4 regions of the Pseudoalteromonas sp. SWXJZ94C genome follow, and region 1 is predicted to be linked to each of the others. Evidence: predicted binding sites of a transcription regulator. Region 1 holds the regulator's gene; each other region holds the start of a gene.
The links. The regulator LexA, encoded in region 1, represses DNA repair genes until DNA is damaged. The targets are predictions, from matches to a motif close to TACTGTATNNNNATACAGTA.
Positions count from the first base shown of each region.

Region 2: the regulator LexA is predicted to act here: its motif matches at 1,209-1,228, upstream of I6F65_RS05565 (YebG family protein).
Region 3: the regulator LexA is predicted to act here: its motif matches at 1,270-1,289, upstream of uvrD (DNA helicase II).
Region 4: the regulator LexA is predicted to act here: its motif matches at 2,054-2,073, upstream of I6F65_RS01335 (exonuclease domain-containing protein).

Region 1 covers NZ_JADYXF010000014.1:36,714-39,931, forward strand. Annotated here, with positions in the region: gene I6F65_RS07905 (putative porin) at 112-891, shown strand; gene lexA (transcriptional repressor LexA) at 968-1,585, shown strand; gene I6F65_RS07915 (SCO family protein) at 1,925-2,542, shown strand; gene I6F65_RS07920 (STAS domain-containing protein) at 3,008-3,218, shown strand, end outside.
Region 2 covers NZ_JADYXF010000009.1:39,264-42,481, reverse strand. Annotated here, with positions in the region: gene putP (sodium/proline symporter PutP) at 1-743, shown strand, start outside; gene I6F65_RS05565 (YebG family protein) at 840-1,157, opposite strand; gene I6F65_RS05560 (ComEA family DNA-binding protein) at 1,472-1,768, shown strand; gene I6F65_RS05555 (DUF6170 family protein) at 1,782-2,084, opposite strand; gene dsbB (disulfide bond formation protein DsbB) at 2,086-2,604, opposite strand; gene fadR (fatty acid metabolism transcriptional regulator FadR) at 3,032-3,218, shown strand, end outside.
Region 3 covers NZ_JADYXF010000082.1:4,496-7,713, forward strand. Annotated here, with positions in the region: gene uvrD (DNA helicase II) at 1-1,205, opposite strand, end outside; gene I6F65_RS20515 (hypothetical protein) at 1,509-1,733, shown strand; gene I6F65_RS20520 (YacL family protein) at 1,850-2,218, shown strand; gene I6F65_RS20525 (dUTP diphosphatase) at 2,324-2,947, shown strand; gene yrfG (GMP/IMP nucleotidase) at 2,963-3,218, opposite strand, start outside.
Region 4 covers NZ_JADYXF010000002.1:117,888-121,105, reverse strand. Annotated here, with positions in the region: gene I6F65_RS01335 (exonuclease domain-containing protein) at 1-2,042, opposite strand, end outside; gene I6F65_RS01330 (AIM24 family protein) at 2,314-3,057, opposite strand.

The sequences.
Region 1 (3,218 bases):
CCTTTCACATTAAAAACCTAGTTTATACATTTTTAAACACTTTCGAACAGACATGATTTTAAAAATACCTAAGATAGAGCCAATTACTTCTGTTTTTGATAGGCACTTAGGATGAGAACAATCATAGTACTAACGGTATTGGCAACAAGTCTTTTAACTACTGCACAAGCTGCAATTAATAACCAAATAGATGTTGGGTTTTCTGATTTATCGGGCTCTGATAACCGCTTTGTAGGTGCAAGATACCGATACTTTACAAGTAATTTAGATCAACTTTCAGGTCCGCATTCAATAAAAAGCCATTTAAACCAAGTAACTAATTTTGCTGTAGGTGGATTTGCAAGCGATGATGTGGAATATGTAAATGCAGACGCCACCTATTATGGACCACTAGGATTAATTTTAATGGGGGGAGTGGAGCGTTTAACTGATAACCAAGGCTATTGGCGTTCTCGAGACTATTTAATAAAAGGGTCGCTCGGAAAGCAAATTAATGAGGAGTTACAATTAGGTTTTAGTGTTTTTTATAATAGAGAAGAGGATCGCTCACACCTATTAAATACCTACACTAATACAGATACACAATGGCGTTACGCTCCTTATGTACGCTATACCGCAATTACTGATAATCAGGGGTGGGATTTAGAGTTAAAGCAAATTTCAGGGAAAAATCGCAATATCGAAGGGCGTGCTAATTACTTTGTAAATCAAGATTGGTCGGTTGGATTAATAGCAAATGTTCAAAACAGTGATTACGCCAGAGATAATTACGAGTTACAAACGCAATATTGGTTTACTCCTCATGTAGCCGTTAAATTTGGATTAGGGTCTTCCTTCGATTCTGATAGTGGTTTAAACAGTGCAAGCTTGTTATTAACAGGGCGATTTTAAAGCGTAATTTAAATTTGCGATTTTTATTTAACTGTATATACTCACAGTTAAATGTACTGTATGGAAAACCAGTTGTATGCGACCATTAACGAAGCGCCAAGCTCAAATACTCGAATTAGTTAAAGTTTTTATTAAAGACACTGGTATGCCTCCTACACGTGCCGAAATTGCACAAACATTAGGTTTTAAAAGTGCCAATGCCGCAGAAGAACACCTAAAAGCACTCGCTAAAAAGGGTGTTATTAAAATGAAGCCAGGCGCAAGCCGTGGTATTCAGCTTGTTGAGGAAGAAGAGCCTGAACAATTAGGTTTACCTCTAATTGGTCGAGTAGCGGCTGGTGAACCTATTTTAGCGCAAGAGCATGTTGAGAGTCATTGCAAAATTGACCCATTAATGTTTAAACCTGCTGCCGATTTTTTACTACGCGTTAACGGCATGAGCATGAAAGATATAGGTATAATGGACGGCGATCTCTTAGCTGTACATAAAACTCAAGTTGCTGAAAACGGACAAGTTGTAGTTGCTCGTGTTGATGACGATGTAACTGTAAAACGCTTTGAGAAAGCGGGTAAAAAAGTATTACTTCATCCTGAAAACGAAGATTTTTCGGCAATTGAAGTTGATCTAGAAAATGAATCTTTTAATATTGAAGGTTTGGCTGTTGGGGTTATTCGTAACGCTGATTGGATGTAATTTAAAAACATTTTTTGGTTATTATATTTATTAATGCGTGCTTTTTAGCGCGCATTTTTTATATGGCTCATATATTAGTTACATAACTAATATAGTTTTTCTCATAATTTACCTTCGTTTGCTTATTTACCGACCTTAAATACTGCCTATTTAGTTTATGTATACAAATGCTTATAGCCTCATTTTTTGATCATGCTATTAAAAATTATGTTTATTTATAAAGCGGTTAAATTAAAAAATTGTAGTTAATGAATGCAATGTAATGGGTTTATTTCTTTTTTCAGTTATTCATTTAATGGTATTATTTATAATCTTACTTATAAATAAATGGCTCTCTTTATGAAGCAGTTATGGCTTGGGTTAATCGTTGTTTTAGCTTTGTTTTTGTCAGCATGTTCAAATGAAAATATTCCATCAGATGTAGATGCATTAGTTTACGAAAATGCAAAGCCACTCTCTGACTTTAAGTTGAACGATCAGCGTGGCGAGTTAGTTACTAAGCAACGATTTTTAGGACAATGGAATTTAGTTTTTTTAGGCTACACAAGTTGCCCTGACATTTGCCCGCTAACGCTTGCTAAGCTAAATGCGGTGTATAAAAACTTACAAGCAGACTATCCATTGCAAATTTGGTTTTTATCGGTAGATCCAAAACGTGATACGCCAACTAAACGAAAGCAATATATAGATTATTTTAATTCTGAATTTTTAGCTGTATCGGGACCACATAAAGATCTTTTTCCACTCGTTAGGGAGCTAGGCTTAATTTATGCTATTAACGATAGCATCGAATCGGAGTATGCAGTTGATCACAGTGCCTCGGTGGCTATGGTTGATAAAAATGGTTCGGTAAGAGCTATTTTTAAACCAGAATTTAAACAAGGTGGCGTGCCATTAATTAATGCGACTATTTTAACCGAAGAGTTTAAAAAAATAGCGGATTACTATAAAAACTAATTTCTTATTTTTACCCATTTTAAAAGAGCCCTAAGACCTGTCTATCTTTCGAGATTGAATTTGCAGCAGTGCGTTTGGTTTTTAGGTAAGGCGGGGCCTATGTATTCTATGTAGTCTATGTAGTGTGGTTGTTCCCCATAAATAGGCGATAACAACGCATAAAAACCAAATACACGCAGCCCTTTGCGTTCCCCTTGGAGCGATTAACTCTTTGTTGCCTACATTGATGTAAGCCAGTAGAGTAACGCAGGAGCAGTTACCAATTCCACTAGGTTACAAACCTCGCGCCGCGATTGAATCGCCCCTAGATAAAACAAACCCTAATCCTGAAAGGTCAACAGACCCTAAGCTCCTTTTTTTGTTTTTTAGCAGCAAAATAAATTTAATTAAGCATTTTATGGCAATTTCAATAACTAGGGCTAAGCTTTTGTTATGAATTGAATTGACAGGGAATGCACTTACTAAATGCTAAAACTTCCTAATGAACTTGCTATTACGCAAGTTGAAATACTACATCAAAATTTACTACAAGAACTCAATAGCAAAGATGATATCTGCCTTGATATTAGCGATGTAATTTTTGCCGATACTGCTTCAATTCAACTTTTATGCGCCTTGCAAAAACACTTACTTACTACTCACCATAAAATAATTTGGAGTGGTAAAAGTGATGTTT
Region 2 (3,218 bases), on a different contig from region 1:
TTGGGCAACCACATATCATTGTTCGTTTTATGTCGGTACGTAGTGTTAAGGATATGCCTAAAGCTCGCCGTATTGGTATGACATGGATGATTGTTGCTGCACTTGGTGCTGTTGGTACTGGTATATTTGGTGCTGCTTATACTTATGAAAACAATATTGTAGTTGAAGATCCTGAAACGATTTTCTTAATTCTTTCTGAATTATTGTTTCACCCACTTATTGCTGGCTTTTTATTAGCTGCAATTTTGGCTGCTATTATGAGTACTATCTCATCGCAATTGCTAGTAAGTTCAAGTTCATTGACTGAAGATCTATATAAAACATTTTTACGTAAAGATGCTAGCGACTTTGAATTAGTTACTGTTGGTCGAATTAGCGTTGCATTTGTTGCCCTGTTTGCAATTTATTTAGCGTACGATAGAAATAGCTCTATCTTAGACCTAGTAAGTAATGCATGGGCAGGCTTTGGTGCTGCATTCGGTCCATTGGTGCTGTTTAGCCTTTATTGGAAACGTATGAATTTTGCTGGCGCCTTATCTGGTATGTTAGTAGGTGCGTTTACAGTACTTATTTGGATTTATGGTCCGTTTACTATTAACGGTGAAAGCTTAAGTAGCTTTATGTATGAAATAGTACCAGGCTTTATTTTATCAAGTATTGCAATTGTAGCCGTTAGTTTAGCGACAAAAGCACCTGAGGAAAATATTACCACTTTATTTGATGAAGTAGAAAAAGAGCTTTAAGTAGCGCGTTATGACTTTTCTTTTTGATGAGTTATAAGCAATAAAAAAGGGAGCAACTTAGTTGCTCCCTTTTTTATTAATATTTTAATACACGGTTTAGCTTACTTTTTTCTCATCGTTATCTTGGGCAGCTGAAACGTTGTCTGCTTTTTTATTTTTAGCTGGGGCTTTGGTAACAACCGGATCTTTGCCACCTTTCAATATAGTCATAAAGTCTTCTTTACTCTTAGCTATTTCTAAAGCAAGTGACTCTATTTGTTGCTCGCTTAATGGCACATCTACTTTTTCTAACATTAGCTCAAGTGACTCAGCAATATCGAGCATTTTGTCATAGGCATCAGCTTCTTTTTTAGTAGTAAACGTCATGCGCTCGACTCCGTTTCGTTCTACAACATATTTAACAACAACAGCCATTATTTCTCCTGCAAGCTTGCGTGGCAATGTGGTTTATGAAAACCATTAGATTACTGTTTTTATGTACAGTAATGGTTTGTGGTGTAATTTGCAAGTCTCTCTTATTAATTTTTAGGTGTCTTAAATTTGACAAAAAACACTAACTTTACTTTAGTTAAGCAATCACTTGCTGTACCCGCTGCATTTTTACCATTTCGGAAATTAGTGATAATGCGTTTAGGTACACTTTAAGTGATGAGTTTGTAGCTCCTTATTTATTGAATGTCTCCTGAGCAAAATAATGAACGTTCGATAAGAACAATAAGGAAACCACAATGAAGATTTTTAAAAGCTTATTATTTGTTAGTTTGTTATGTTTATTTCCTGCAACAGTCACGTTTGCACAGTCATCAGAAGTTCTCCAAGAAATGCCTCAATTTGAACCTGTAAGTATTAATAACGCAGATTTAAATATGCTGGCTAAGCTTCCAGGTATCGGTAAAAAAAAGGCGCAAGCAATTATTGATTACAGAGAAGAAAATGGTGAATTTACCAATGTAGGTGATTTAGCTCAAGTGAAGGGGGTTGGTAAAAAACTAATGACTAAGCTTGAAGGAAAAATAAAATTGTAGATGAGTAGGGGCGCTAAGCGCCCTGTTCAAATTGTTTTAATGCTTCAGCCAGGTTTTTTTTAGCAAAGTTAATTTCAATTGGTGTTGTTAATAGTGGATAACATAACCCACCCAGTATTAAAAATGGGATAACTATCCAGCCTTTAAATAAGGTAAATATTAGAAATAGCGGACTTAATAATACAAGCTTTATTATACGTAATAACACGCGCTCGGTAGGAGATATCATGCTTAGTGACAGCGCAATAACGGCTTGTCTTTCGCGTATTTTTAAATGCTTTAGCTCATCTAGTTGGCTAGAAAAAAAAGTAAACATATCAAATCGACTTCTTCGTAATTAAACGGTTAATAATGAGTAGGGCTAATACAACTGAAAATAAAGCAAATATAATCTCCATCCATGCAGGCATGCTTAAACCTACAAACTGCCAATCAATATTCGCACAATCACCCGTCGCTTGAAAAAAGCTAGGGATCCATTCGTGTAATGGCATAAAAGAAGGAAAGTTTGGTTCAAATTCACAACTGAACGCAAAAGGATCTGTTGTTGTTTGCATATCAATATGTTCTCGTGAGATTAAGTACCCCCAACCACTTGATATTCCCCATACTAAATAAGCGATCACTCTTGCTATTTTACTCTGTGGTTTAGCTGAGCCAATAACACCTGCACCAAGTAAACCAAGTACAGCTGTACGTTGATAGATACACATAATGCATGGAGCAAGCCCCATTTTATATTGAAAAAAGAGTGCCGTTACTTCAAGCAAAAATACGATAGCAGTAAATAAAAGCCAAGGAGTACGTTGCGTAGGTAGTTGTGCAAGCCAGTTCATAAAAAATCCGCAGTCAAATAAGAGGTTAGATTATGACTTAGGATAAAGTAAGCCACAAGGGAAACGAAAAAAAAGCGACTTTAGTCGTTTTTTAAGTAGGAATAATGATTATTAATCATTATCTCAGAAGTGACAGAGTGATACTTTAAATAGCACTTATATATATAAATCGGGCTTGTTAAATAAACCCAGCTTGAGTGAAGTGAAAGGAAAAAGGTCAATGGTAACAATGTACCCAATGTGAATGTGTCTATCGGATATAATTTAAAGGTGTGATTTAATTTAAATTATTAATTCATTGTAAATAGTGGTTCATTTGCTTTAACTAATATACCTTACTTTAACTTGTTAGTTATGCATCGTCTGGTACAATCAGTCAGTTATTCGTGTAAACAATGAGTTGTAGATTAATTCGAGTGGGAATTGAATGAGAATTTTTAAAGCGAAAAGCCCAGCAGGATTTGCTGAAGAATATATAGTTGAATCTATTTGGAACGGCGATTTTCCACCAGGTTCAATTCTACCGGCAGAACGGGAACTCTCGGAGTTAATTGGTGTAACAAGAACAACTTTACGTGAAGTATTACAACGTTTAGCGCGTGATGGCTGGCTGA
Region 3 (3,218 bases), on a different contig from region 1:
TCGTCTTGACGATTACCTACTAGGCGTAAATACGAAAGCGCATCCTTAATTTCTTGTCGTTCGAAGAATCGCATACCACCATAAATACGGTATTTTAAGCCTTCTTGCAGCATGGCCTCCTCGAGTACACGAGATTGCGCGTTACTACGGTATAAAATTGCGGCATCTTGTAGGGCATTACCTGCATTTAACCAGCTTCGTAGTTTGCTACTTACAAAGCGTGCTTCGTCTAACTCATTAAATGCTGCATAAATAGAGATTGGCTCGCCATCGTTACCGTCGGTCCACAAGCTTTTACCCATACGTTCTGAGTTATTTTGAATTAATGCGTTGGACGCTTTCAAAATAGTCGCGGTTGAACGGTAGTTTTGTTCAAGACGAATGGTTTCAGCGCTAAAGTCAGTTAAAAAACGTTTAATGTTTTCGATTTTAGCACCACGCCAACCATAAATGCTTTGGTCATCGTCGCCTACAATCATAATGCTGTTAGTATCGCCAGCAAGTAACTTTAACCAAGCATATTGAATGGTATTTGTATCTTGGAACTCGTCTACGAGCATATGTGCAAAGCGTTGCTGATAATGACGCAGTAACGTAGGGTTATTTTTTAACACTTCGTAGCTGCGTAGTAATATTTCAGCAAAATCAACTAGGCCGGCTCTATCACAGGCCTCTTGATAGGCGGCGTAAACTCGCAGCATCATTTGCTCGTTAATGTCGTATGCTTGTATATCTTTAGGGCGAAGTGCTTCATCTTTTTTGGCGCTTATATACCAGCCAAATTGCTTAGCGGGCCATTTTTTATCATCAATATTCATCGATTTTAATAAGCGCTTGATCATCCGAAGCTGATCGTCAGAGTCTAAAATTTGAAAGGCTTCAGGTAAGTTAGCTTCACGGTGATGAGCACGTAAAATACGATGTGATAAACCATGGAAAGTACCAATCCACATACCACCTACAGGCGCTTTTAGTGTTTCTTCAACACGGCCACGCATTTCTTTAGCTGCTTTATTAGTAAAGGTAACTGCAAAAATACTGTAAGCGGAGGCTTGCTCAACTTGCATAAGCCACGCAATACGATGAACTAACACTCGTGTTTTACCAGACCCAGCACCTGCTAATACCAGCATGTTTTGTAGTGGGGCTGCAACGGCATCGCGTTGTTTGTCATTTAAGCCATCGAGTAATTGTGAAACGTCCATCGTTACGCCTTTTTAATCAATATTGTGGGCAGTATAACAGGTGTTTTTGTTAGGCTAAATAAAATACTGTTTTTATAAACAGCTATTTATAAAATAGTGTTCAAAACGAGTAACTTGCTAATTAATTAAGCGAATAAAAAAGTGTAAACGGATAACAATAATTGCTAATTTGACCTGATTTTAGCAAAATTTACCAACTCTCTAAATCTAGACTAATTTAACTATTTGATTTGTAAGCTTTAATAAATTGGCATAGAGTGTGTAGGTAAATAATTATAAAATTAAATAAATACAGAGGTTAGTATGGCGGATCAAGGTTCTGGCGGTAACGTAATCGCAGCATTATGTAATATATTTTTTCCTGGTTTAGGGCAGTTAGTGCAAGGGCGTATTTTAGCGGCTATATTTTTTGCACTCGCTATTATAATAAGTTATGCACTAATTTATGTGCTTGTAGGTTTTGTACTTGTGCCTATTATTTACTTATGGTCGATTATTGACGCTGCGCGTTATAAATCGCGAAGTTAACAGCTTTAAAGCTGAGTAAAATAGCGCCCTTGTGGCGCTATTTTGCTTTATATGTTCTGTGGTTTGTAGTCGTTTACGTATATAATTACGCAATTAAAGATTTACAGGTATACCCTATGGAATATCAATTTATTCGCGATCCTATTAGCGGGTTACGTATTAAAATAAGCAGTGAACACGCCATTATTGGTCGCTGGCTAAACGAAGAAATAGGCAAAGACAAAGTAGCCATGGTGCAAGCGCTTATTGCATCGGTAAGCTCAAGCTATGAGCCGCTAACGCTAAAAGGCCAAGAAATAGATCTAATATTAACGAAAGACGAAGCATTATTTGAAGCGCATGCGCTTCATCAAGACAGCGAAGACCTAATAGCGTATCAAGATGACGATTTAGCGCTTGAAGAAAATGGTTTAAGCAGTGGTTGTGGCTTTGAAGATTTTATTGATTTAATTGATTCTTGGCATGAGTTTACGACGTCACGATAAACATAATTAGCACATTAATGAAAATATACAGCAATGCACAATCAGCATTTTATCTGTATTATTACATCAACGAAAATTACGCCAACCAAAACGACAGGAATTGATATGTCTGCCAATTTAAACAAGCTAGTAGTGATGCTAGAAATGCAAAACGCCATGAATACTAAAGTACATGAGCAATGGTTTACTCAAGGGTTTGAATGGTACCGCGCTATTTGGGTTGAGTGTGCTGAAATGTTGGATCATCATGGTTGGAAATGGTGGAAAAAACAAACACCAGATACTGAACAAGTTATTTTAGAGTTGGTTGATATTTTTCATTTTGGTCTATCGCTTAGAATTGACGGCGAAACTAGCTACGAAGACTTAGCAAAGCAACTTGAAACTGAGCTTAGCAGTGCTCAACAAGCTGATGACTTTAAACAAACACTAGAGATATTAGCGGCGTCTGCTGTTGCTGATAAAACGTTTAATGCAGGTGCCTTTGCCGGCTGTATGGCGCAAATGGGTATGGATATTGATGATTTATATCGTGGCTACGTAGGTAAAAACACGTTAAACTTTTTCCGCCAAGATCACGGCTACAAAGACGGTAGCTACATTAAAGAGTGGAACGGACAAGAAGATAACGAACATTTAGTTGAAGTAGTTAAAAGCCTTGATACAGAACATGCTGATTTTGCAAAATTAGTATATCAAGGTCTAGAAGCGCGTTACCCAAAAAGTTAATTCGGGTAATTTGAGTTATATTAACTTGCGGTAGTCGGTAACGCTTAGGTAATCGGCTATTTCGTTATGTGGTTGTTGGCTATCGGGGTTAGCAACTGCAAGTAAATGTTCAATGCCGTATTCTCGTGCGGCATTTAAAACGGGGATACTGTCGTCAATAAACAGTGTACGGTTTTTATTAAAACCTAAGTCGTCTTGCACTTTATGCCACAAACTTTGCTGCTCTTTACTTATCCCATATTCATGAGTAGAGACTACGCCATCTAAATAA
Region 4 (3,218 bases), on a different contig from region 1:
AATGAGTACGACTTTAAGCCTTTAAATGCTTTACGTGATTCAACGACGGTACACAGCTTTGGCATTTTAAAAAAGTGCCCTGCCATCTCGCATTCTTTTTTAATAAAGCCATAGTCAAAGTTAACGTTATGAGCTACAAAAATACTGCCTGCTAGTTTATCTATTAGTGGTTTTACAACCTCTGAAAATACGGGCGCGTTATAAACCATACTATCGCTAATACCGGTTAATGACGTTATAAACCCTGGTATATGCCGCTCGGGGTTAACTAAGCTCGTCCAGCTATCAATTACTTTTCCGTGCTGTACTTTTACAAGGCCTATTTCGGTAATTCGGTTACCGCCTTTTAAACCACCGGTGGTTTCTATGTCTACCACACTGTAAATACGGTTAGGATCTACAAACCATTTAACCGCTGCAATGTGTACTTCAAAACCAACGTTTTTTAAATTATCAATGGTGGTTAATTGGTTGCGTCTTAGTTTGTCGCCCGGTGCTTTTACCTCTTCAAAATGTACCTTGCCATTATTGATAACCATTAAGTCGGGGTAGCCGTCTTTTAGCTGTAAATAATGTTTACTCATATTAATTAAATGAGTATTTAAAGCCTCTATAGGGCTATTTAAAATAAGTGCTTCTAGCGGTTGTAACAACTCTTGATGCCATCTAAATAAGCCGTTAGGTTGCTCAAAATATTGCGCTATATTTTTACATACTAAATTAAGTAATGACTGTGGCGTTTGACACTGTGCTAAGCGTTCATTTATTTGTACTTGTTGCGCTTCATAAAAATTATCGAGCCTTAATACTTGCGGGTAAATATCAAACTCATTACATGGCGGGTAAGGCGACTCAATAAATAATTCGTGCCAAAACACTAAGCCAAATAAACTCTGCCAAAGCGTGTTTTCGGTATTAAATACTTGCATCCCTTGGCGAGTATAATAATCGTTTACGCCCTGCTCTACTTCACCTCTATACAATTCATCAATTTCAAGTATGCACTGTGTATCGCTAAGCATTGCACTTAAACGCGATCGTGTTTTTTTATTAAACTTACGCATTAAAAAATCGTCAGCAAAATACAGTAAATCATCAGTAAGCGGGCTTTCTATAATGGTTTCTAACCGTGCCTTTACCCACTCTTTATTACCAAGTCTATATTGCTCTCTTATTTGAATTTCTTGTGCTTCGCTATCCTCTACACAGGCTTCAAGCAAGCTAAAAGCAAGTTCGCTATCAACTACCTTTAACTGTCGATAAAGCTTAACTAATAATTTATTTTTTAGTAAAACTGCAATTGCACCATGCGCAGCTTGCACTAAAACCTGCGACGCTAAAGCAGCATAGTCGCTTTCATCAGTTATATTTTTAAATGCTAATCTGTAGCGGTTTAATAAGTAATTTGATTGCGCTTCGTCAAGTGTTTCAAAACGCGATAAGCTCTCGCTGTGCCCTTCGCGCGTAGCGGTTAAGCCTAAATCTCGCATTACAAAACGGTTTTGATGATTTACATCACCACTGCTTAGCTTACCTGCAAATAAAAACTCAAAGTACTCGTAATAATCACTGCGATTATTAATTACGTACTGGCTATAAAGTGGTGCTAAATCATATGGTCGAGTTTTAAAAAATGCACATGCAATACCAACCAGCGCGCCTTTAGCTGCACTTTTTTTAAAGCTTATCTCTTGTGGGTAATTACCTAGTAATTCTAGCAATGAGGGTTTTGTTAAGTGCGCTAATAGCTCTGAATAATGCTGCTCGTTTGGCTCAAATAAAATACCGACCGCTTTTAAGGCATAAATAGCCTGATGTGGCGAGGTTATTTCTTCATAATTTAATGACTGCGTTTGCACTAAATAAGGCTTTCGCGAATATACCCGCGCCAGCATGCATTGGCTTTGTTCATCAAGTTGATTAACTTTATTAATAAACACTTTATGTTTAGGTTCTAACAAGTGCATACATTTATTAGTCACAAATTCAATGAGTTCTCTAAAGTGCGCTAAATAGTATTTTGCTGGTAATTCTTTTTTCATAACTTCGCCACAACTGTATATAAAAACAGTATCCAGTATTTGTAGTTATTATTCAATATTAAAGTTGTACCAATAGGTGTTTGAGCAAATATTTGATAAAGAAAAGTTTATTGTGACCGTTCACTCTTTAGTATTTTAAAGCGAAATTACGGGGCAGTTAGCATTTTAGATAATGGGATTACGCTATATTGAAATAACGGTGGGAGGTAGTGCGACTTAGAGCACGAAGTAAATAAAGCGCTTTTATAAAAAAGCGCTAACATAAATATAATTATCGCTTAGGTAAGCTTTTACTTATTTCTGCACAAAGTTTAGAAAACGGCAATGTTTGCAAAAATACCGTCCCGCCTTGACCAATTCCGCGAACTCGACTGTTAAAAATGCCTTCTCCTGAAAAAATTACATTTCTTAAGCCACCAGATAACTCTGCATCAAATCGAATGCCTTTTGTGTAGCCAACAAGACTGCCACTATCAACGATTAGCTCTTCGCCATCTTTTAAATCATGCTGAATAATCGAGCCACCAGCATGAAAAATTACTTTATCGTCACCTTTAATTGACTGAAAGACTAAACCTTCTCCGCCAAAAAAGCTGCCCATACCCGTTCCTGCAAATGCAACCGAGATACTGGTACCGAAAGAAGCCGCTATGTATGCGCCTCGTTGCAAAAATATTTCGCCATCAACTTCGCTCAAATCAAGCCCAACAATGGTTCCTAAGTACGGAGCTCCAAATACTACTTTTGCTCGTTTATTACCAACATTTTTGTATTGCATAACCGTAGCAGATTCGCCAGCCATCATGCGTTTAGCTGCGCCAAACAAATTACTTACAAGCCCACTTTTAATTGCGCTTCCATCTGTTAATGTGGCTTCCATAGTAATGCAAGTATCCATCCAACTCATTGCACCGGCTTCAGATATGCATATTTCCCCAGGATCTAATGTAATTTCTGCGGCTTCAGCCATTGGCTGACCAATAATTTCAAGATCTATTTCATGGCACTGTTTCATAATCGTCCTTGTTTTTAGTTAATTATTAATTGTAATGCATATATTAAACACTATTTGACAATTTTATCCACTGCGCTCAAATACTTTAAACGCAACAATTGTTTTTGTTTACTTGATGAAGTTTACTGAATATGAGTATTTACTCACAATGACATACTATA